DNA from 3 places in the Paenibacillus sp. FSL R5-0908 genome. Region 2 is predicted to be linked to each of the others. Evidence: riboswitches for the same ligand, from Rfam matches in the RefSeq annotation. Region 2 holds a riboswitch; each other region holds the start of a gene.
What was found. Region 2 has a riboswitch for cyclic di-AMP ahead of MKZ09_RS28090 (TrkH family potassium uptake protein). Riboswitches for the same ligand answer to the same signal wherever they lie in the genome.
Positions count from the first base shown of each region.

Region 1 (7,976 bases), 6.1 Mb from region 2:
GATGAGGCCGATAACCGCCCCGAGCACCCCAAGGGTAGGAGCATACATACCTGCCTGTGAGAAAATGAGCGCTCCTGCTTTATGTCTATCCTCTGTGGCGTGGATATCCTCCATGAGGACATCGCGGACAAAATCCTGATCATTTCCATCAATGATCATCCGCATGCCATTCCTGAGGAAGTTATCTTCTATTTCATCGACCTTTGATTCTAGAGCCAACAGACCTTCACGCCGTGTGATAGAAGCCCATTCCATGAACATAGTGATTAATTCGGGTTTACTGATTAATTTCTTTTTGATAAAAATCATTTTGAACAGACTTGGAATCTTTTTGACCTCGTTGAAAGGAAAAGCCATGAAAATAGAAGCTGCCGTACCCACCAAGATAATAACGTAAGCAGCAGGTGTGGCCAAAGCATGAAGTGGAGCGTGCTTGAGGATCATGCCCCAGATTACAGCAACCAAACCAAAAATTAAACCAATTATTGTTGAAATTTCCATTTTGCACCTCGTCCGTGAGATTTAAGATGTGTTCCGACAATGCCGCGTATATCATCCTTGAAACAGCGGCAGGGCACTCTGTGCGAAACCGAATTAACGTATATTCTTATTTATCGACATCATTCGGTTTTTTGTGAAGTCATTTTTTCGGCTATAATGGATAAGGTAAGTAATTATTCATCTGTGAAGAAAACGGAGTGATATACGTGGGTGTAAAGCATGGTAGAGATTACGGTGAAATTCTAACGGATTTGACCGAAGCCGTCGGACGAATTTCCGATGGATATTTATTTTTCGAGATGGATCCGGACGAGTGGCAGGAACTACCCCAAGAATCAAAGCTGGAGGTATGGGAAGCATTGGCTGAGGATCTTTTCTTCGCGTTGGGTAATGAACCTATGATTGAAGTGGGGAGCGGCGTAATTATTTACGATAAGGACACGCACCGCATTAATATTTTAGTTGGCGAAGAGGATTTGGCTTCAGTGGTTTTGATTTAGGTTGAGGAGACGTCGGGACGTAATTTGCCCGTAGTTAGTAGCCCGTGTTAAAATTGATAAAGCCGAGTTATAATCGCTGGGATTTGTGAATACATTAAATCGAAAATATCGCCTTTATCCTGGCACATCCCTTGGACCTCAGAAGCTAAGGGATGTTTTGTTTAACGCCTAAGTCAAGTAAAGGGAACTGCGCACTTTACTGCAACTTTTTGTAAGGGAGGAAACGAATTGTTATTTACGGAAGAGGAACTGCGTGAGGAGATCACTAAGCTGGAGGGCTGGAAGCTGGATAATAATGTTATGGTGCGAAAATATATGTTCAGCCAATATATGAAGGGCATTGCTTTCGTTGATGAAGTAGCCACGATTTCAGAAGCCTTCGATCATCATCCACATATTACGATTGATTATAAAACAGTTACCCTGCGACTTGAATCTAATGAAGAAGATGGGATTACGGCTCTAGATCTTCGAGCGGCGCATGAATTTAATGAAGCCTTTGAAAAAAATCACTAGTTTAGCCAAAATCATAAAATAAACGCCCGTGCATAGATAGTCAGCTATCTCATACACGGGCGTTTTTAGTTGCTTGATGGGTTACTTTTTCTCTGAGAGCCAGAGTGCGACGTTGGCGATCTCTTCAGGCGCTAGCTTCTCCTTAAAGGAAGGCATTTGACCACGTCCTTTAGTGACGATGCTGTAGATTTCCTCAGCGTCATGCTGGCCGCCTTCATTCTGAAGACTTGGTCCAACTCCACCTTGAAGCTGATCGCCGTGACAGGTGATACAGCTGGCTTTCACGGTTGCTTCTGCCTTTGCTGCGTCCAGTTGAACTACCGGCATCGTGGGCTTATTTTCTTCCGCTACCTCTTCTTTACCCGGAAGTGTAAACATGAGTACTACCGCAAAGGCACAGGCGGCAAAAAACAAACCGCTCATGATCCATTTCTGCATCCCAATTCGTCCCTTCTATGTAAGCTGCTCCCTACATTATAGCTTATGGTGAAGCGTTATCATAGGGTTTGTGACAAAAAAATGAACGAGAATACAATCATTCTTATGAAATATATGGTATTTAATATCATTTGTCATAGACCATGCAATAAAAAGGTTTATCTCCTGTAGGTGTGCGGCGTTCATACGTATCTGTAATCGTAAATCCACATTTTTGATAAGTTCGTATGGCGCGTTGGTTCCAGGTCAGGACTTCTAGATCTATCTCACGATCAGGATAACGATTCAAGGCTGTCTGGACGATGGCATCCACGAATAGTTTGCCTAAACCATGGCCGCATAGATCGGGGCGCATCCCAACTCCTAAACGAACGACTCCTTCCATCGGGAACAACTGTGCGAATCCGCACAATACCTCTTGTTCATTTAATATGGAGATATATTGTTCCTCCCGGAGCTGCGGATCACCAAACTCGATGCCAAGAGCCTGCATCTGCTCCCACGGCATCCAGCCATAAATATTATATGGAGGCGTATAGCTCCACTTACAAATAGCTTCTCCGTGAATTGCCTCCATAGGAACTACATGAAAAGTTACCGAGGGATTTATCATAAAGTCATCGATCTCCTTTCACGAGGACATTGCTATATTACTAATTATATACAAAATGGGGGAGGTTCGACTCAGAAACTTTATATGAGAGAAATGTTTTACAAATTATGAGAGGGGTAAATAAGTAATAAGACAAAAAAACAAGCTCTCCTCCAAGAGTTACCTTGGAAAAGAGCCTATGTACGTTACTTATTGCACATCATCATTGTCTTCCGATTCAGCAGCAACCGATTGGTAAGCGTCTGTGCTCATAATGCGCTTGGCACCAACGTAGCGTTTCACGTAGTAGCTATCACTCAGAGAGCTAATCGTAACACCGCGTGAGGTAGAAGCGTGTGCGAACTTACCTTCACCGACATAAATGCCGACATGGGAGACACCTTTGCCACTTGTATTGAAGAATACAAGATCTCCGGCTCTTATATCATCACGGGAGATTGCTGTGCCCATTTGATATTGGGAACCTGATTGGTGTGGAAGGTTAATGCCAATCTTATCAAACACATACATTGTAAATCCGGAGCAATCAAATCCGTTAGTGGATATACCGCCGGATACGTATTTAGTACCGATGGCCTTGTCAATCACTTTATCCATTTTGGAATCTGCGAAAGCGCTTCCTGCTCCGATGGTGAGGATGATGGAAAAGCTTAGTACTGCTGCTGCTAACTTCTTCTTCAAAAGTGTATACCCCTTCCAAATGCCTACGAGGTTAGCTTAAGGGTTCGGTTGAAGGTCCCCTATGACCCCTCTATATAATGGAGGTCAATTCACCCAAAGTTGGTTCCCCCGTTTTCCTAATAGTTAGGAAACTCGGCTCATACTGTTGATTAGGATTAGCTTGTAATCAATACATGACAAAACCTTTGTAAATAACAACTTAATGATTACAAAAATGTTACTAAAATCTCACTGCGCTAATTGTAACAAACAGAAAGCCGCTTGGCAATCGTTTTTAACATATTAATGCAGAAAAATTGGAATTTTTACGGTAGAAAGGCATATGTAAGCGTTAATAATGACCTAATTTTTAATATAATTGCAATTTTTATCAAATAAACGTGTTTCAATTGGGCTCTAATAGTGTAAAAATATATTATGGAAAAAAGAAAAACCCGAATTTGATTACGGGCATAATCAGATTCAGGTTCATATAGTTGTAATTATGAGGTTATAGTTGTGAGGAAGGTTTCAATCGAAGGCTACAGCTTGATAAGCTGAAGTACTCATTACTCTTTTAGCGCCAACATAACGATTGGCCCAGTAGGCCTGACTGAGTGAAGTGATGGTCACTCCACGCGAAGAGGACGATTGTGCGAATTTTCCGTTTCCAACATAAATGCCGACATGGGATACTCCATTGCCAAGTGTGTTAAAGAACACTAGATCACCAGAACGCAGATTGCTTTTGGATACAGCAGTTCCAACGCTATATTGAGCTTTTGATGTACGAGGTAAAGTAAGACCCACATTCTTGAATACATACTTTGTAAATCCAGAGCAATCAAATCCGGCAGTGCTTGTACCTCCGGTTTTATAGGCAACTCCAATAGTCTTTGAGATTACAGAGTCCATTTTAGAGTCGGCAAAGGCGCTTCCTCCACCAATAGATAACGCCATTACAAGTCCTAGCGCCGCAGCGACGCATTTTTTTCTTAAATTATGTCTTTTCAAAAGATGTACTCCTTCCAAGGCCTGCGAGGTTAGCTTAAGGGTTCGGTAGAAGATTCCCTATGATCCCTGTAAAGCGAGATCAATTCACCCAAAATATGGTTCCCCCACTTCCCGGTGCAAAGGAATTAGGCGTGTTAAGCACCAGAGAATGACGTTTCGACAGTTACACTTACGATAAATACATTTAGTTATGTAGGAATCGTTTCAATTGATTACAAAATTGTTACTAATAGCACAGGACTTATTGTAACAGAGCTTTTACGATTTTGCAAATACTCTTAAGTTATCCGTAATGAGAAAAAGTCCCAGCTCCTGAATACAGGAATTGGGACCTTTTTATTATGTCAAATAAGGTTGATTTATTGTGGAAATGCTTTGCTACGCCATAGATGATATTGTGCAGAGATTCCCCACATTTTTAAGAGCGTAGAAGGTAGTGGTGAGATTTGCCGTATTATAAGTGCCGGTAGGCCGGGACAGAACAGACCCGTCAGTCCGCACACTAGCAGTAAGAGCAAGCCTCCCGCACCAAGTACAATGGAAACACCTATAGCAGGAATCAGTGACCGCAAGCAGATGAACAGTGAGGAGAACATTCCTGTACCGCCGGTGTAACCAAACTGCATATATAGAAGAAACAGGCGCACGATAAAAATATATATAAGCCATGCCAATACGTATGGTACTAAATGAAGTAACAAAGCGTAGTTAAACAAAGAGGATAAGAACAGCCCGTACATTTTTGGAGCAAGCCAGTAAAGCGGCAGCAGGGTCAGCACCCATTCGATTAGGCTAAAGACTAAGACAGGTAGTCCATAGATCTTCATGCCAGGGAAAAAGAACAGTCCACGCTCGCCCTTTCGCTCCTGGTGGAGCTCATGCAGCAATCCTGCCCTTATGAAAGGGGAAAGCAGAAGTCGCAAGACAACAAGCGCCAGAAGCATCCATAACCAAGTGCGTATCGAAGGGTTCGTATTCAAGCTGAACTGTCCCTCGATATAATATAACAGTCTGCCCATACCGCTGCCTCCGGCGTCTTTATCCGGATAGCGCAGTAGAATCGGAATAATAGCAGATCGGATGAAACCATACATAAAGTAGCCCCAGAGCAGTCGGTAGATGAAGAGCAGAATTAAAATATAAAATTGCTCCTTCATGCTTTGCCAGCCGCGGGTTATCGATGTTCTCACAATCATTCACCTCACCAGACAAGAGTTCCGAGCACGGTTTCAAGTAGTTTAGTTACACTTAATGTCCAGCGAGAGAGCGTCTTGGGCTCTATTTCCGCCAGCCTAAAGTTGTTTAGATGTTTGCTCTCCAATAAGATGGAATGTTCAGGGTCAATCTCAGCAGAGAGAAGAGGCTTATCGCTTAACAATTGAAACGTAGTCTCTGCTCCTTCACCGTTCCAGACCCGCTGCACCGAAGAGCTGTCGGCGAATGTGAATTTCACGGGAACATCAACGTAATGGCTCCCTTTGTTTGAAATCTTCACTAATGATTCGTAGCTTGGGGCATCGCCGCTGTTATTTTTTTTAAAAGCAATCGTATCTACTGAGAAGTCAGGCGCTCCATCACCATAAATGTAATCATCGAAATAGGCCTGCCATGGTTTTTTGGTTACCTTCTCAACGACTTTCTGAAAATCTGACGTAGCAGGATGCTCGAAACGGAACTTACGAGCGTAGGAGGACATGATGTTGTTCATTGCTTTGGTACCTACCTGGCGTTCGATATCTTTAAGTACAAGCTTGCCGCGGATATAAACATTTCGGCTATAGGAATCCGCCCCTGCATATTTCCACGTTTCCAGATTTAACGGCTCAGGTATAGTTACCAGGCTGGCCTGTAAAGGCAAATTAGACTTGATACCGTATTCTTGCTCCATAAGTCTGTCTTCGGCATAGGAAGTGAAGCTTTCATCCAGCCAGGCCTCCTCGAATTCATTACTGGCTACCATACCGTAGAAGTATTGATGGCCGATTTCATGAATGACGGTTCTTTCAAGTGAGGTATCTGGAGAAGAATCCGCGGCCCCAAAGGCTGTAATAAGGGTAGGGTATTCCATTCCTCCAGCACCGTTGCCCTCCTTAGGTGGGACGACAATAGACAGCGTAGAGTAGGGATAAGGACCATACCATTTGCTGAAGTAGGTCAGGGCAGCCTTGGCAGCCTGAAGGTAACGCTCTTTTAAATCTTTGTGTAGTGGGTCGAGATACACCTTAATTCGTACTCCAGGCACCTCCGGCGTAGAGAAGGCTTCCTCAGCTACTGTAAAATCAGGGGAAGCGGCCCAAGCGAAATCGTGGACATCATCGGCGTAGAACTGATATATTTTCTGATCTTGTTTGAGCTTGGCATTTTTTACAGGAAATCCGGTCGCAGCCACCGTATAGTTGGAAGGGACGGCAATCGTTACATTAAAGATGCCAAAATCACTGTAAAACTCAGAGGTTCCGTGATACTGATGCAGGTCCCAGCCTTCTTCTTTAACTCCGCGTGTGCCCCTCGGCTCGTATACACTAAGCTTAGGGAACCATTGCCCAGCCATAACGAAGTTACCTGAAGCACCCATGCGTGCAAAGATTTTGGGCAGCTGGACTTCATACTGAAGCTTAAGTGTTACACTTTCCCCACCATTAACAGGCTGAGGAAGATGTACCTTTAGGAGCGTCTTATCGTTGATATTGCCGTCATCAGGTTGGACATATTGCACTCTTTGCATTAGCGAAGTTCCTTCTGTCGTGCGCAGATCGGTCAGCGTCATATTTCCGAAGCCGTTCTCAGGCATGCTGTCGCCTCTGAGCGTCCCCCCGGATTCCTTCATAAAGGTGGTATCTGATGAGGCAAATGCATTTGGATACATGTGAAAATATAAATCACTTACTGGCTTTACTCCGGGGTGTGTCCAGGTTACTGTCTCAGAAGCTTTTAAGGTTTCTGTGTCAGGAACAAGCTGGACATCAATGTGATACTCGACTACCCGCTGGCTTAAAGCCTCCTCTGCCGGGACGGGCGCGCTCTCAGGCAATACCTGCTGTGGTACGGCTGCAGGCGCTGTGCCGCTGGAGGACTTGGCCTCTTTTGAAGCGAAGCTAGTAACAGAAGCCGTAGAGCTATCCCCTGAAAAGGCCCATATTCCTCCTCCCAGCAGCGCGAGGATGGCCAGGGTCGCAAAGATGATGTACTTTAATGACAGTGACTTCATAGTGTGATTCCTCCCGTGACAAGCATCTACGGGATGTATATGTTTGCAATCGCCGCATTATTAGCTAAAATTAAATTATTCGTAAGAGGAAGGGTGTGCACTCGTGGACAACATACAACCGGAGGGCAAGAAACAGATTGCCTTAAATATTGTGAACGCTAAAAGTAAACATAAAGGCTTTGGAGCAGGCTCTATAGATCTCAACAACGTTTCACCTGTCATTATTGATGGTGATGTGGCGGTTATTGATATCGGTGCCATGCATGCCAAGAGTAAGGTGGAAAAAGGAATTAAATTTTCCATGAATCGTGAAGACGTACCGAATGGAAGACAGGTTTGGGTGGTATGGGTAGCGGTAGACCGTACATTGGAAGCTCAATTTTATGGTGGAATCACAGCCTGTGAAATGTGGATTGATACAGAAGCGCGCCGCGGATGGAAAATTCTTGCCGAGCATGTCAATAAGCTGGATGCAGCTCTCAAACGCAAGATCGATGTGGCAGGGCTTGGAGCCGTTGAGAAATCG
Region 1 is NZ_JBBOUV010000001.1:110,422-118,397, forward strand. It holds gene motA (flagellar motor stator protein MotA) at 1-501, opposite strand, end outside; gene MKZ09_RS00520 (hypothetical protein) at 708-1,001, shown strand; gene MKZ09_RS00525 (4a-hydroxytetrahydrobiopterin dehydratase) at 1,230-1,517, shown strand; gene MKZ09_RS00530 (c-type cytochrome) at 1,599-1,955, opposite strand; gene MKZ09_RS00535 (GNAT family N-acetyltransferase) at 2,083-2,568, opposite strand; gene MKZ09_RS00540 (C40 family peptidase) at 2,758-3,249, opposite strand; cyclic di-AMP (ydaO/yuaA leader) riboswitch at 3,255-3,397, opposite strand; gene MKZ09_RS00545 (C40 family peptidase) at 3,760-4,188, opposite strand; cyclic di-AMP (ydaO/yuaA leader) riboswitch at 4,246-4,384, opposite strand; gene MKZ09_RS00550 (hypothetical protein) at 4,602-5,432, opposite strand; gene MKZ09_RS00555 (M1 family metallopeptidase) at 5,444-7,450, opposite strand; gene MKZ09_RS00560 (YwhD family protein) at 7,554-7,976, shown strand, end outside.
Region 1: another riboswitch for cyclic di-AMP. It lies ahead of MKZ09_RS00540 (C40 family peptidase); the one in region 2 lies ahead of MKZ09_RS28090 (TrkH family potassium uptake protein).

Region 2 (7,976 bases):
CCAGCGGCGCACCTGCTCATCCAACGCGTACAGCAGCTGTTGGCCTGTTGTCGCGCCGGCAAAAGCTGTACGGTGCCGCTTCGTTCCGCCGAAACGACGGAAGTCGAGCAGGCCTTCCGGCGTACGGTTGAACATAACGCCCATCCGGTCCATAAGGTGAATGATACCTGGCGCAGCTTCACACATTGCCTTAACCGGCGGCTGATTCGCCAAAAAGTCACCGCCATAGACGGTGTCATCAAAATGCTCCCAAGGGGAGTCGCCCTCACCTTTGGTATTTACAGCGCCATTGATGCCGCCTTGCGCACATACGGAGTGTGATCTTTTTACAGGAACTAATGAGAATAAATGGACATGCGCACCGGCTTCCGCTGCCTTGATGGTAGCCATCAGGCCGGCCAGGCCGCCGCCCACGATAATGATATCGGATGTTGCCATGATAGTTCACTCCTTTTATCGAAAATATCAGAAAGGATTCTTAAATTAAATGAAGGTCTTTATGGACTGGGCAATGGTTGCTGCGGTTTGAAATTCACTGTCACGGAAAGTAACCAGCGAAATCAGGAACATGAAAGTTACTAATACAAATATGCCAAGACAGAGGTAAGAAGATACCCGCTGTGCACGTGGACCTACGGTAATTCCCCAGCTGATCAAGAAAGACCAGAGACCGTTCGAGAAGTGGAAGCATGCAGCAACGATACCGATAATATACAGTGTCAGCAGAAGTGGCTGAGTCACGATATCATGCATCAGACCGCCTAATTCTTCGTGCTCCACATTACCCACTGCCACCTGAACCCGTGTTTGGAACAAGTGCCAGACGATAAAGATGAAGGTAACAATACCTGTAATCCGTTGCAGGGTGTAACGCCAGTTTCTTTCAATGTTGAAACGGTTCAAGTTCGGCTTGGATTGATACGCAATATAAAGTCCGTATACCCCATGGTACAGCAGAGGAAGCCATATACCGAACAATTCCAGGAAGAAGACGAGCGGCAGGCTGTTCAGCCATAACACGCTGTCAGTGAAACCGGAAGCGCCACCCTCTACAGCCGCAAAATTCGTCATCATGTGCTCAATGAAGAAGGCTCCAAGTGGGATAACGCCTAGCAAGGAATGAATCTTTCTGGAATAAAATCCTTTCATACAAAGTAACCCCTTTCCGATTAAAACAGCGTTTTCATTAATGGGTATTCACCGCCGGAACTACATTTGACACAGGATAACGTTGACAATCCAATGACATAATTCCTTAATTTACCGTTATCCTAGAGTTTACCGGACTTAGTTTTATTTTTCACAAAATGTGAATATCTTGTGTCACTTTTCATGTTACTCTTTTTTCGCTTATAAGGGAATTGCAATCTAATTATTAAACGTTATACAATAAACGCATAAGAATAGATTTTATATGATAATAATTCTCATTTAGCAAAACAACATTTTCCGACATAACCTGATTTTCCTTATGTAATAAGAACAGTTACTCTTACGGCTATGAATTTCATCACTACTGATCGTACATCGCATTAGGAGAGGAACTCAATTATGTTTGACGATTTAGATGTTTTTGCAGCAGTTGTGGAACATTCCAGCTTAAACCGGGCCTCACGCCAGCTCAATCTATCCCAGCCCGCCTTGTCTCGCAAAATTTCTAAACTCGAGGAACGTCTGGGGGTCGCACTGTTTAATCGTTATGGCAAACGACTGGAGTTAACCGAGGTTGGGCGTCTCACTTATTCCTATGCGCTTGAACAACGGCAGCAGCGTTCCAAGTTTCTGGAAGCCCTTTCTAAATTCAAAGAGGGGGAGCCAAGGCTTGTCACCTTGGGGGCTAGTCTTACCTCTCTGCAGACCACGCTTCCGCCGCTGGTAAACGCTTATATGGATAAATATCCGACTGCAGAGCTGAAGCTGATCACAGGCCGAACGCATGAGATCGTATCCTCAGTTAGTGAGGGAAAATCAGATGTAGGTCTGATCGCTTCCTCTATTCAAGAACCCGGGTTACGCTGCATTTCTCTGTTTGAGGATCAACTGCGACTGGTCGTCTCAGAGCAGCATCCTTTAAATTTATCTTCCAAGCTAACCATGGATCATCTATCCCGGCTGCCTATGATTCTCTTCTCAAAGGGGACCTGGTACCGGCGTCTGACGGACGATCTATTCCAGCGCTGCGGGATTGATCCCGATGTGCGTATGGAGATTGACTCCTTCGAAGCCATCGTGCGGCTGCTTCCGACTGTCAAAGCGGCTGCGTTACTGCCAAAGTCTTATCTGCGTCCAGAGCTGCTGAACGGCGGCGGGCTGGTGTCCTTACATATCAAGGAGCTGGAGCAGACTCAAAGGACCACCTGCCTGATTTACCGTGACGATGGAAGCATGAGCACGGCGGCTCGCAGTCTGGTGCAAGTTACCGAAGAGATGTTTCTGACAGAACGTGAGCAGTAAAGCCGGACCAAATGAATCAAGGTGCGCACCTAGTGATCTCCAGATGAGGCAATAAGTGAAGCACTTATAGCGTAATTAGGGAATTTCTCCCTGAAATTTAGAGATTTCTGTTCAACAGACTTAAAATTAGGGAAAACTTCCCTAATTTTCGGCTGATTCAGTAACTAATAAAGGAATCCCTCTGTTTATTAGGGAGGAATTCCCTAATGTCGTTCATTTAGAGCGAATAGCGGCTATTTTTAGGGAGGTTTTCCCTAATTAGTTCACACCCACTCTATACATCGTACAAACAAAGAACGCATATCGCCCATATTCCACCGTCACAGATACCACAAATCATCTACTACAGCCGTACGAATATCACACCTAACAAATCATCCACCGCCCAAACCAATATCTTAGAACACTACGCGTGGTCTATAGTCATATGGCATAGTAAAATCCATTACGTTTCCTACTCTTTACTCCATAAAAAAGAAGCTGCCCCCAAGTAGAATTCACTACTTTTGAGTCAGCTTCTTTTCCTATGATTCTTGGTTCACAACTTCACTCTCAAAACGGTCAATACTTTCATTAGGACCAATGAGTACCATAACATCGCCTTCACTCAAATAATCATGGGCAGTTGGAGCGACGATTATTCCACTTTCCCTATTTAGGGCAACAATACTGCAGCCATATTTAGCTCTTGTGTTTAAATCAGACAAGCTTCTGCCGTTCATGCAGGACGGTACGGTCAGCTCGACAATTTTATAATCCTTGGACAGTTCAATATAATCCAGCAAATTGGGCGTCACCAGCTGGTGTGCCACACGAATCCCCATATCCCGCTCCGGAAAAATAACCCGATCAACCCCCAGCCGCGACAGTGCGCGGCCATGAAGGATGGAGATTGCCTTAGCCACCACTTGCTTGACTCCAATCTCCTTCAACAAAATGGCCGCCAGAATGCTTCTCTCCATATTGTCACCAATCGCAACAATCCCACAATCAAAGTTCCGTACACCAAGCGAGCGCATAATCCCCTCATCTGTAGCATCTGCTACTACCGTATGCGTCAACTGATCGCTCATTTCCTCCACGCGTTCTTCATGGTGGTCAATGCCGAGCACCTCGTAGCCCATTTCCATCAGCTCAAGCGCCAGGCTTGAACCGAAGCGACCTAAGCCGATTACTACAAATTGCTGTGCTTTCATTTCTAATTAACTCCTATCCAATAATTATTTTACCTTCCGGATACTTATACAATGGTTTACCCTGTTTGGGACCGAGTGCATACGCTAAGGTTAGTGGACCTAGCCGACCTGCAAACATCGTCAGACAGAGTAGAATCTTACCGATCGCTGACAGTTCCGGAGTTAGCCCCATAGTCAGTCCTACCGTAGCAAAGGCGGAGGTCGTCTCAAACAAGATTGCCAAGAAATTACTGTCTTCAGTTGTGGAGAGTATCATCGACACAGAGGCGATTAACAACAAAGCCAGCAGCGTGATCGTTAATGCCTTGTAGATGCGCTCCTGAGCCAGCCGATAACGGAACAACACAACATCTTCCCGTCCACGCAGCATAGCAATTACAGCACCAATCATCATCGTAAAGGTTGTTGTCTTGATCCCGCCGCCCGTTGAGCCCGGAGAAGCACCAATAAACATAAGAATCACTATAAAAAATTGTGTAGCCTGCCGAAGTCCAGCAATATCAACTGTGTTCGCGCCAGCCGTACGGGGAGAAACGGATTGAAAGAAGGCCGATAATATTTTACCGCCAAAATTCAGTGAACCCAGGGTACGAGTGTTAGTAAACTCGAATATAAAAATAACCAGAGCTCCGATCAGAATCAGCCCTGTACTGGTGGACAGGACAACTTTACTATGTAGAGACAGCCTGCGGGTTACCCGAAACTCCACCAGATCTGACATTACAATAAAACCAATCCCGCCGGAGACAATCAGAAACATCACAATAATATTCACAAGCGGATCATATACGTAATCAGTTAAACTGCGAAAATCCCCAAAAATATCGAACCCCGCATTATTAAACATAGACACCGCATGAAATATGCCATAATAAATCGCTTTTCCCAACGGCATATCAAAAGCCCAGCGAATAGACAGCAGCAAAGCGGCACAGCCTTCTATGACAAGAGAATATATAAGGACTCTCCGGATCAGTCGCACAATTCCTTCCATAGAGCCTTGATTCATGGCTTCCTGTAGGATTAGCCTGTCCCGCAAAGATATTTTACGCTTTAACACCAGTGAAAATAGAGTGGCCATGGTCATAAAACCTAAGCCGCCGATCTGGATTAGGATCATAATTACGGTTTTCCCAAAAATCGTGAACGAAGTTCCGGTATCCAGCACAACAAGCCCTGTTACACAGGTTGCCGAAGTTGAAGTAAATAATGCATCAATAAATTTCACGGAATTCCCGCTTGTGCTTGAGATGGGGAGCATAAGCAGCAAGGCCCCTATCAAAATAATCGATGCAAAACCCAGCACCAGTATCTGCGGCGGCGAGAGCTTTAGAAACTTAAATTCAGAAATCCTACGAAACTGTGAAGCCATTTGCTCACCTTCTTATCAAAAATTCCAACAAAAAAAGCACTGGAAAACCAATGCTGACTTGGTTCCTGCAGTAAATTAGCCTACGAGGTTAGCTGACGGATTCGGACTATGCAGGCTGCCCTATTCGTTCCTAGAACGAAATTCACCCCTGATGAAAGTGCCATTTATCGTGTACACTCCACTTTTCATCACTTCTTATGGTTCCCCCGTTTTCACCAGAAATTCGGCTACTATACAATTGCATACAAATTATATACGTTATTTAGTGAATTCACAAAGACACAATTAATGCTCATTCACATGAAAAAATGCGGTTTAAAGAGACTGCATCAAAAGGAGTGCCTTTTCTCATCACTTTTCCGTGTTTTCCCTGCAATTACACCGATTCTCACCATTCATGCTGAAATGAACACGATAAAATTCATGGTATAAATTCACATGGCTATTCTATACTATCTCTATTACCCATAAAAAGAACATATAATGTTTTTTGTAACCAACCAGGCACTAATACTATAATGGAACATAACATTGTCAGTACATAACAAGGAGGCGTTACATGAATCCCGTCGGCCAGCCCTTACAGCAACGTGCCCTCTCCAAGAGGCTCATCATCTCGGGCATTATCGGTCTTATTCTATTTATTATGTTTCAGATTTCCCCTTCACTGCTTAGTAGCCCTACAGGTGAAGATACCACCGTCATTAGCAAGGCAGAAGCCCGTGACCAAGCCATATTATTTGCAGAACAAAAGCTCAACTACACCGAAGCACCAAACGATCAATGGAATGTACTTTACGAGACGGACTCTTCCTTTTATGGTTATATGTCTCGCGAGAAGCTTGTGGAGGACTACACCAAGAAAAAATTGGATCAAAAATATCCTTTTGATGTCTTTCGTGCAACGCTTACTCCGTCAGCGGAGCAAGAGCCGCAAATCATTGTTGACCTCAATATGTATAACGGTAAGATTGTCGCTTTCTCAAAGGCTGCAAAAGTTGCCTCTGAAGAGGGGTCAGGCATCGCTTCCGTTGGTGCAAAAGAGGACAAGGGAGCTGACCTCACTCTAGCGCAGAAGGAGAATCTTGCTCGTCCTTGGCTTCAGGAATGGGAAGTAAATCCTGCCAAGCTACAAATTGAATCGAATACAGGAAGCCATGGGCTAGTGTATACGGATAGTACTGTTCAGGTCGGCGAATCCTTATTGCACTATTATTTTGATTTCAGTGGAGAGCAGGTATCCAGCTTTAATGCCGGCTTCACTGCACCGGCTTGGCATACCTCCTACGTACAAGGACAGACTTCTTTAGCGGAAAAGCTAACATTATTCGGTTACGGTATACCCACACTGATTTTAGGAATTCTGGCACTCGTCTACAGTATTCTTAGAAGAGAGCACACTTCCTTTAAACGTGGAGTATTCCTGAGCTCAGCCTATTTTGTAATCATGATGATCAGCACCTATAATATGCTGCCTGAATCTACGGGCGAAGGGCTAGAAGCACAGATTACCTCTGTCATTATGTTTATCATTTATGCCTTGTACAGCCTGCTGATGTCCTCCTTGCTCTACTTCTCTTTAGTGGGCGGCAATGGCCTATGGCGAAAAGAGGAAGGCATGAACCCTTGGCCCCGCGCCAAAGAGCCCGGCTATGGACAATATGTATTGGATAGTATCCGGGCTGGATACATCTGGGCTTTCGTTCTGCTAGGGGTGCAGACGGTTATGTTCATCATATTATCGTTTACCTTGCACAATTGGTCCACTACAGACGCCACCCAATCTCCTTATAACATGAGATATGCTTGGCTTTTGCCTATCGTCGCATGGCTCGCTGGTTTATCTGAGGAAGCCATTTATCGCTTTTTCGGAATTCCTATGCTGAAAAAGGTATTCCGGAACACTTTTGTTGCTTGCTTGATCACCACACTGGTTTGGGCGTTTGGCCATACGTTATATCCGATCTATCCCATCAGCTCCCGTCCCATTGAGCTGACCGTAATCGGGCTGCTGTTCAGTTATATTTTCCTTCGTTACGGATTTATTGCTGTCATGTTCAGCCACGTCGTGTTTGACAGCATCCTGATGGGCGCTACGCTGATCTTTATGAAGGAGAGCGTAAATGTAGGCGCGGGTATCTTCGCGATTATTATGCCGTTCATAGTCGCTTACATCGTCTATCGATTTAATCCACCGCAGAAGCCTAAGCCGGTGGAGCCGTCTTCTTTGATTTAAACTAATTTGAAGACATAATGAAATTAAAAAAAGGGGATCATAGCAGCTTTAATCGCTGCTGTGATCCCCTTTTTCTTTTGTCACCATTGCTATGAGGTTGGCTCTTCATCCTTGAGCGCATCAAGAATTTGTCTTGCCAGCTTTTCTCCAATAGAAAGTGTACGGAAATCATCCACGGAGGCTTCTTTAATTTTCTTAAGCGATCCGAAATGCTTTAGCAGCGCTTTACGGCGCTTCTCACCAATACCAGGTATAGAGTCCAGCTTGGAGGTAACCATGGACTTCCCGCGCTGCTCACGGTGGAAGGTGATCGCGAACCTATGGACCTCATCCTGAATCCGTTGCAAAAGGTAAAATTCCTGACTATCCCGGGCTAGCGCGACAGGCTCTGGCGGATCTCCAACCAAAAGCTGAGCCGTCTTATGCTTATCATCCTTAACAAGGCCGCAGACCGGAATGAATAATCCCAGCTCATTCTCCAGAATATCAATAGCAGAGGAGATTTGCCCTTTCCCTCCATCGACTACAATAAGATCCGGTATCGGAAGATTCTCCTTTAATACCCGTTCATATCGCCGCCGAATGACCTCTCGCATCGTTCCATAATCATCCGCACCCACTACCGTACGAACCTTATATTTACGATACTCTTTTCGTGCAGGCTTGCCATCAATGAAGACGACCATCGCTGAGACCGGGTTAGTCCCCTGAATGTTCG
Region 2 is NZ_JBBOUV010000001.1:6,195,388-6,203,363, forward strand. It holds gene sdhA (succinate dehydrogenase flavoprotein subunit) at 1-438, opposite strand, end outside; gene MKZ09_RS28075 (succinate dehydrogenase cytochrome b558 subunit) at 484-1,149, opposite strand; gene MKZ09_RS28080 (LysR family transcriptional regulator) at 1,552-2,454, shown strand; gene MKZ09_RS28085 (potassium channel family protein) at 2,979-3,650, opposite strand; gene MKZ09_RS28090 (TrkH family potassium uptake protein) at 3,664-5,022, opposite strand; cyclic di-AMP (ydaO/yuaA leader) riboswitch at 5,084-5,261, opposite strand; gene MKZ09_RS28095 (CPBP family intramembrane glutamic endopeptidase) at 5,582-7,258, shown strand; gene uvrC (excinuclease ABC subunit UvrC) at 7,348-7,976, opposite strand, start outside.

Region 3 (7,976 bases), 110 kb from region 2:
TCACAGAGATCAGCAATCCGCCAGAAGTCACAGCGTCACATAGAATATAGCGGCTTAGTTGGTCCATCTCTTCCGGATAAAGAATACTGCCTTCCAAATGGGCAAAGTTATTCTTAGTGCCTCCTGGAACAAATCCCTGCTCCGCAAGCTCTCTTACTCTTGGCAGCATCGGTACATCGCCTTGACGAATAATCAGTCCGCGGTTACTTCCTTTTGCCATTTCCGAGGCATGTCCCAGTAGCCCAAATCCGGTAACATCTGTACAAGCATGTACATCATAAGGCTCCATGATTTCAGCCGCTTTTTTATTCAAAGTAGACATTACTGTCGTGAGGCGTGTGGTTTCTTCAGGAGATAGCTGATCCTTTTTAATGGAAGTTGTTAAGATCCCCACTCCGATAGGCTTCGTTAAAATCAGCTTGTCTCCCACCTTGGCGCCCGCATTCGTTCTTACTTTGTCAGGATGCACAAGGCCCGTAACGGCCAATCCGAATTTGGGCTCTTTATCGTCGATGGAATGTCCGCCCACAAGAGTAGCTCCTGCTTCCTGTACTTTATCCGCCGCGCCGCGCAAAATATCACCAAGAACGCTTTTATCTAAAACAGAAATAGGAAAAGCCACAATATTAAGCACCGTAAGCGGCTTTCCACCCATCGCATAAATATCACTTAATGCATTGGCTGCTGCAATTTGACCAAATGAATAGGGATCATCCACGATCGGCGTGAAAAAATCAACAGTTTGCACTAACGCTAATTCATCACTTAAACGATACACCCCTGCATCATCACTAGTATCAAGACCTACAAGTAGATCCGGGTTAGGAACAGTTGGTGGCAGACTACGAATAACCTGCATGAGATCGGCGGGACCGATTTTGCAGCCGCAGCCCCCTTTTGAAGATAATGAAGTCAGTTTTATGGTTTCAGCTTGAGACATCATGACTCAGCTCCTTTGGTATGAATTATCTTAATCTTACACGAGTAGATCGCATTGCACAAAATGCAAGAGTTGCAGATGCGTTGCTTATTACACCTCTCTCTATACACTTACCTTCACTACTTAGGGTCTACTGTTCTTCCCACGTCGGGTGAGCTATATTTGGTGCTGTGGTAGGGTAGGTACATTAAGTGGCGTTCTAGCTACAATATGCTTGTAAATGTTCAACATCCACCGGTTGGTAAAATACTAAAGGCTGGCTCATTCGTAGATTTCACTACTGATGAGCCAGCCTTTAGTTAGATATCCATTATATTAGGGAAATCCTCCCTAATATTCATCGATAATCGCTTTAAAATGAGGTTTTTAGGGAATTTCTCCCTAAAAATTCATGCAAATACCCATTTATGGCTAAAAGCATCCTATTATTAGGGAAGTTTTCCCTAATTCACGTTCTAGGAGCCATAATCTCCTTCATTTTAGGGAGGATTTCCCTAATCTACGTTCTAGGAGCCATGCTGTCGATCATTTTAGGGAGGATTTCCCTAAAGTTCTTCCCAGAAGGACGTCCCACAGCCAGCTCATCTCCTGGCTATGGGACGCCTATTTTCTCACTTAAACGCTTCGCTTGTAAAGGGATCAACTAATCTGCTGACTGCCCTGCTGCTTCTCCAAGAAACGCTGAAGAATCGCATTGAATTGCTCCGGCTGGCACAGATTACTTGGATCTAATGCGTTCGGAATAATCGCCAACTGCGCCTGTGGCAGCTGAGACACCATTTCCTTCATACAATTCACTCCAAATTCATTAAAGTCCCCTACAATACATAAAGCGGGACGTTTAAAAGCCTTTAAACACCTGGTGTAATCAACATGGCTCGTGGCCAGCCTTTGCCGGTATAGCTCACGGGGACGTTTGTCCAGCAGCCCTCTTCTAATCTCATTGTAGGCCAGACTCCAGCGCTCTCGGTACATCATCCGAATCGAAGGCAACACCAGCTCGCTTGGGAGATAATACATTAGTAAACTGCAATATGCTGCCATAGTTTGTATTTTCCCTACTATTGTTGATCCGTGAGTCCTACAAAAGCTATCCGCGACAACAATGGCTTTTACACGCTCAGGATATTGTTTGGCAATATGCTGAACGACTAAGCCACCATAAGCGATTCCTACAAAAACTGCTTCACGGATACCTAGGTCATTCAACAGCATAATTAGATCCAGACATTGCGTCTCAATAATCTCATGTGGGGCCTCCAGCAGTTTACCAGACTTGCCATTCCCCCGTAAATCGCACAAAATCACTTTATATTTATCGGAAAAATACTCCAGCTGTGGTTTGAACATACTGTGTGTTAATCCATGTCCATGGATAAACACAACCGGAGTGCCAGTTCCATTGATTTCATAATAGAGCGAAGTTCCGTTCAGTTTAGCGATAGGCAAAGGTAACACCTCTTTCATAATAAATTCTACGACTATATCTGCTTAAAAACGCAGCAAAAAACCACAGAGGGATTCTCTGTGGCTATTCATCACTAAACACGCCATTCATCCTCTCTCCATACGCTTACGAGGTTAGCTGTCGGATTCGGGCAGTGAGAGTTGCCCTACCTGTAGGGATGCATATTATGCACCCGGAACAGGATTCACCCCATAACCAGTGCCGACTCTCACATCGGCTGCCAGTTGTTGGTTCCCCCGCTTTCCAGAAACGGAAATTAAGCGGATTGCTTATGTAATTGTAAATTTAAGATAATTGTCAGTTCTGAGATGAATCATACTCTTGTAAGGTTTGCTTGTAAAGGAGGGCTCTGGTCAAAATAATGTTGAAAGCAATGCTTTTCATTTCATATTAAGCATACTCTTCATTTTCTCTTTCGTTTGCTCTTGTTTACTCGTTTTCTTTAGAAAAACAGCTCTGAAGCAAGCGAAAATAGGAGTAATTCACCAGTACTTTCCTATTTAATAAGAAACGACAATCTCCAATAAAAATGAATACTAAAATCGTCCTTTCAATGGAGGCATGAAATGAGGGTCAAACGAATCATCACCAATATTGGGCCAGTTTCTAAACCTTGGGGTGTTCGTCGTTTCTATGTCCGCGATCCGTTTGGCAAGCTTGTTAATATTATTTCACATGAACAGCACGAATGATTTCATAAAAAAGAAAAAAGCTAAGCAGAATCAGAGATATTCCCTGTCCACTTAGCTCCCTTTTACAATACTATGGCTACAAAAGATCGGCGTTTTTCAATGCATGCTCCCAGCTTGGAAAAAAGAACAGCGCACTTCTCATAAGCTCTGGGTCGCTTTGCTTTACTTGTTTTTTACTGATCGAGCTTCCGTCGCTTTGCAGCTTTTTGATCCGACTTAATACTTCATCAGCCTCCAAAGGAATTTCCATTGAAACACTCCTTTCTCAGTGACCTGTTTCCCTTCATTTTCTCCATAATATGTTTATTTATTCCGTACTCTTAATTTCCCCAGATTAAACCATCTGATAGATGGGTTGTTCAGCAATGAACCGGGTAGGAAGCATGGGATATTTGTCTGCTAAGATTTCAGCTAAATATTTCATTCCCGGCGCTTCACTCTCCGCATGACCTAACATGATGAGTGCTTTAGATCTGCCTTGGTGCCCTGCATCCCGCACATATTCCGGAGTCTCCCACTCTGGTCCCTCTCCAGCGATAATTAAATCAAGATTGTGATCATTAAAAAGCGGAATAGCCATCGTCCCGCCTCCTCTGTAACCTACTAATATCCCTACGCGTTTGCAGGACAGAGACAGGTCACCAGCAGCGCGTACATAAGAGATGCCTAGCTTACTTTTAATATACTGAGCAGCTTCCATTACAGTCATAGCAGGAATAGTGAGAATCGTAGCAGCCGCTTGCTGCTCTTCCACATAGTCTGACCAATCCAGCTCTCGCAGCAAACCAATCATAATCCCATCTGGCTCTTGCCGATGCCAATAATCATGATAACGAAAAATAGCTATTGGGGAATGTCCGATCAGACTTTTTTTCGCATGATAAACTGGATCACCTTCTAACCACTCGCTCGCTGCATAATGGCTATAAAATACACCTTCATGCGTGATCAGCAAATTGGCTCCTAACGCTATTGCTTGCTCCACAATATTTTGCGTGGCAGAAAAGGCCGTAATAATCCCTGTGACTTCAGTTTCCGGTTCCCCTGGGTTCAAAATATCCACAGTGCCTTCTACCTGCTCCACAGTTCCCATTAAATCTTCCAAAATCGCTCTAATCGTGAGGTTCACTATCATCATCCCTCGAATCGAAATCTAATAAATCTTTCTGCCTTTAAAATCCTCAATTCCGCTCTTGCGGTAAAAATACGTATTGATCCGATCTCTCCATTCCTGCGCATGCTCTGCTTGCTCTTCAAGACGGTGCTTCACTTGTATATACAATCCACTATCCATGCTGCCTTCAAGTGATTCCCATGTCGCTAGAAGCTGTGCAGCCTGCTCAGCCCCCTCGAAATGAGTATCGTAGATATGCTGAATAATAGTTTGACCCGATTGCAGAACATGCGTGTATGGAACATGATGAAAGAACAGCAACAGCTCTTCTGGACAAGACGCTAGATTCTCATAATTTGATGCATTAAGACCCATATACTGTCCGCTATAACCCGTTCCCGATTTGACCGAACGATCTACACCAATGCCCTTATGATCCGCATAATGGTACGTTCCCCACTTGGCGTATTCATATCCATCCACATTTGGTCCATAATGATGATCCGGATTAACCATCCAGCCCACACCTAATGGAGCTGTGTAAGATTCGTAAATCCTCCATGAGTCCATTAACATCCCGCGAATAGCAGCCACCAGACCTTTATCAGTGCCAAAGGTAAGGCGAATCCATTCCTCAGCTATTTCTTTTCCCGTCAGCTCCGGATTCCAAATTAATCTCCCATATCCATACAGATTAGCTTGAGCTAACCCGTGCCCCGTCCAGTTCATGTCATCCCCGACATTAGTTACAGCAGCCACACCATTATACTTATTTCCCCACACCGATCCGTCCACAATATGTTTCACAAGCGTAGTTTGCCCTTTGGCATAAGTATTGAAATCAAGGACTTCTTTCCACTGTGGAACCAGATAACAGAGATGCCGCTGCTGCCCCGTATATTCTTGAGCAATCTGAAACTCCATCAGATGATTGGTATGTTCCAGTGCGCCAAACAGCGGAGATACCGGTTCTCTAACTTGAAAATCCATCGGTCCATTCTTGATTTGCAGCACTACATTATCATTAAACCGGCCATCCAATGGTTTGAAATGATCATACGCTGCTCTGGCCCGATCTGTCTTACGGTCACGCCAATCCTGCTTGCAGTTATATACGAAACAACGCCAAATCACGATTCCGCCAAACGGCTCCAGTGCTTCTCCCAGCATATTAGCGCCATCGGCATGGTCACGCCCGTAAGTGAATGGCCCTGGTCGATTTTCTGAATCCGCTTTGACTACAAACCCGCCAAAATCAGGTATCGCTCGATAAACCTCACCAGCCTTATCTTTCCACCATTGCCGCACCGCTGGGTCCAGTGGATCAGCTGTCTCCAATGCTCCGATCTGTATCGGGCTGGCGAAGTTAGCACTGAGGAATAGCTTAATTCCGTATACGCGGAATATACCTGCAATTAACGCGATATCAGGCAAATATTGCTCCGTTATAAATAGAGATTCAAGCTCATGAACATTCACATTGTTAATCGAAATCGCGTTGATTCCCACAGAGGACATCAATCTGGCATAATCACGCAGCCGCTTTGTATCGTTAAGAAATTGATTGGACTCGTAAAAAAAGGACCGTCCAGCATAGCCACGTTCAATACTGCCATCAAAATTATCCCAGTGATTAATCATTCGCAGGCCGTTCACAGGACTCATAGACAAATTCAGAGCGTCTATCTCGCTTTCTGTTCCTATCAGCCGTAACAGATGGAATACGCCATACAATATTCCAACAGGCGTTGAAGCACCGATAGCGACACATTGCTCAGTAGCGTTTGTACGTATAAGGAAACCTTCAGCACCCAGTGAATCGGTTCGCTCTCCTCCGAATACTCTACCAATTAACGGATTCCCCCCTTGGAAGGTTCCTATAACGATACACGGTCCTTCTGGTTGCGCTGTGAGCAGTGGTGCCTTGCCCAGCATAGAGGTCATCCCCTGTATGAATTCCGCGGCTGCGGCCTGAATCGTCTCATTGTCCTCCGTTACAACCAGCTCACCACACCAATTTATATATTGATTGTATAGAGATCCAGATTTCAGCTGGCCATAGTTGAGCCAAGCCTCATAAGCGGTATTGGTCATGTTTATTCCTCCCGTATAAATAACCCGCCCTGGATTGAAAAGGACGGGTTCATAATTCGCAAGCTTGAGCAGGTTACCCGCTCTATGATTTGGTGACAGCGTTAAGCAATTGGTGATAAGCTGGCTTAGGATTATGCTGCTCATCGAATAGAAACGGCCAATTTTTCCGGCCCCGAACAGGGAAGCCGTCCAGCCATGTATAGTCATCCGCTGCTCCCCAGAAAGTGACTGAGCTAATCACGTCGCGGTATTCTTTCAACAGAGCAAACATCGCTTCATACCGCTCTGCCTGCAGCTCGAGCAGTTCGGCAGGTGCAACCTTTAAATCGATTCGTTTGTCATCGAAACGGAACATGGACACATCCAGCTCTGTCAATTGGAGCTGAAGCCCTAAAGATGCATACTTATCAATAGCAGCACGTATATCGTCTAAGCTCGGATCGTATAGATTCCAGTGGGCTTGCAATCCGACGCCATGGATCGGCACTCCTTGTTCCAGCAGCGACTTCACCATTTTATAGATTTTGTCGCGCTTAAGCGGATTAGACTCGTTATAGTCGTTGTAGAATAATAAAGCCTTAGGATCGGCTTCATGAGCGAATTCAAAAGCTTTGCCGATAAACTCCGGTCCGACAATGTCTAGCCACTTTGACTGGCGAAGAAGTTCTTCTCCTTCATCTGCAATAACTTCATTTACGACATCCCAAGCATAGATATCTTCCTTGTAACGCCCAACCACGGTCTGAATATGTGATTTGAGCCGTGCAAGCAATGTCTCTTTGCTAACAGGCCCGCCCTTCTTATCCTCAAACAACCAGTCCGTAGTCTGGTTATGCCAGACTAAAGTATGCCCACGCATAGCCATATGATGTTTTCGGGCGAAGGCAACCAACTGATCTGCTAGTTTAAAGTTATAAATGTCTTCAAGCGGATGCAGACTTTCAAACTTCATCTCATTCTCAGCGGTAATGCTATTAAAATGATAGGCGAGCAAATGCTCCTGTGATTGTATCGTCAACGGGTTAACGGCTGCGCCAATTTTGAAATCCTCAGCAAATATTGTTTTTAGTGCAGGTTCTGTGTAATCACTAGCTTGTCTCAACAAGTTCCCTCCTGACAAACGCATTTATATCAGTATTCGAATAATTAGGACTGATAATCGAACCAATCGAAGTAGGCAGGCACCTCAGCCACCTTGCCATGACCTGTTGCATATAATCCGATAAGAACACCCGTAAATCCATTTCCTTTTACGGCTTGAGGGGATAATGGATACGCTGCTGCTGTTGATAGCATATTCCACTCCTGCCCATCTAAAGAGTAAAAGAGGCTGTATTCGGTAAGCTCTGCCTTAACTTTCAAATAAATTCGCTCGGCAGTAGTCGAAACCTCTGCCGCTGTATGGGTTACTCCATCCATAGTCACATGAGCTGTAATCACTTTTTGCCCGTTTTTTTGAACAAGTCCAATTTCATAATGAGCGTTCTCATCTAATCTGGCGCAAAGTCCAGCTTCCACATCAGCAATAGATGAAGGCATTTCTAGCAGCGTGCTCCATTCTGCCGAAGTATGCTGCTGTCTTCTGCCTACAAAAGCCACTTGGCCTACTTCACTGAGACCTGAAGATTGTCCCCGAAGAGATAACCATCCCTGTCGTTCGTTTAAGGA
Region 3 is NZ_JBBOUV010000001.1:6,307,796-6,315,771, forward strand. It holds gene selD (selenide, water dikinase SelD) at 1-940, opposite strand, end outside; gene MKZ09_RS28550 (alpha/beta fold hydrolase) at 1,580-2,389, opposite strand; cyclic di-AMP (ydaO/yuaA leader) riboswitch at 2,495-2,681, opposite strand; partial or broken gene MKZ09_RS28555 (glyoxalase) at 3,005-3,100, shown strand; gene MKZ09_RS28560 (hypothetical protein) at 3,177-3,350, opposite strand; gene MKZ09_RS28565 (Nif3-like dinuclear metal center hexameric protein) at 3,435-4,229, opposite strand; gene MKZ09_RS28570 (alpha-glucuronidase family glycosyl hydrolase) at 4,254-6,308, opposite strand; gene MKZ09_RS28575 (endo-1,4-beta-xylanase) at 6,391-7,410, opposite strand; gene MKZ09_RS28580 (glycoside hydrolase family 43 protein) at 7,455-7,976, opposite strand, start outside.
Region 3: another riboswitch for cyclic di-AMP. It lies ahead of MKZ09_RS28550 (alpha/beta fold hydrolase); the one in region 2 lies ahead of MKZ09_RS28090 (TrkH family potassium uptake protein).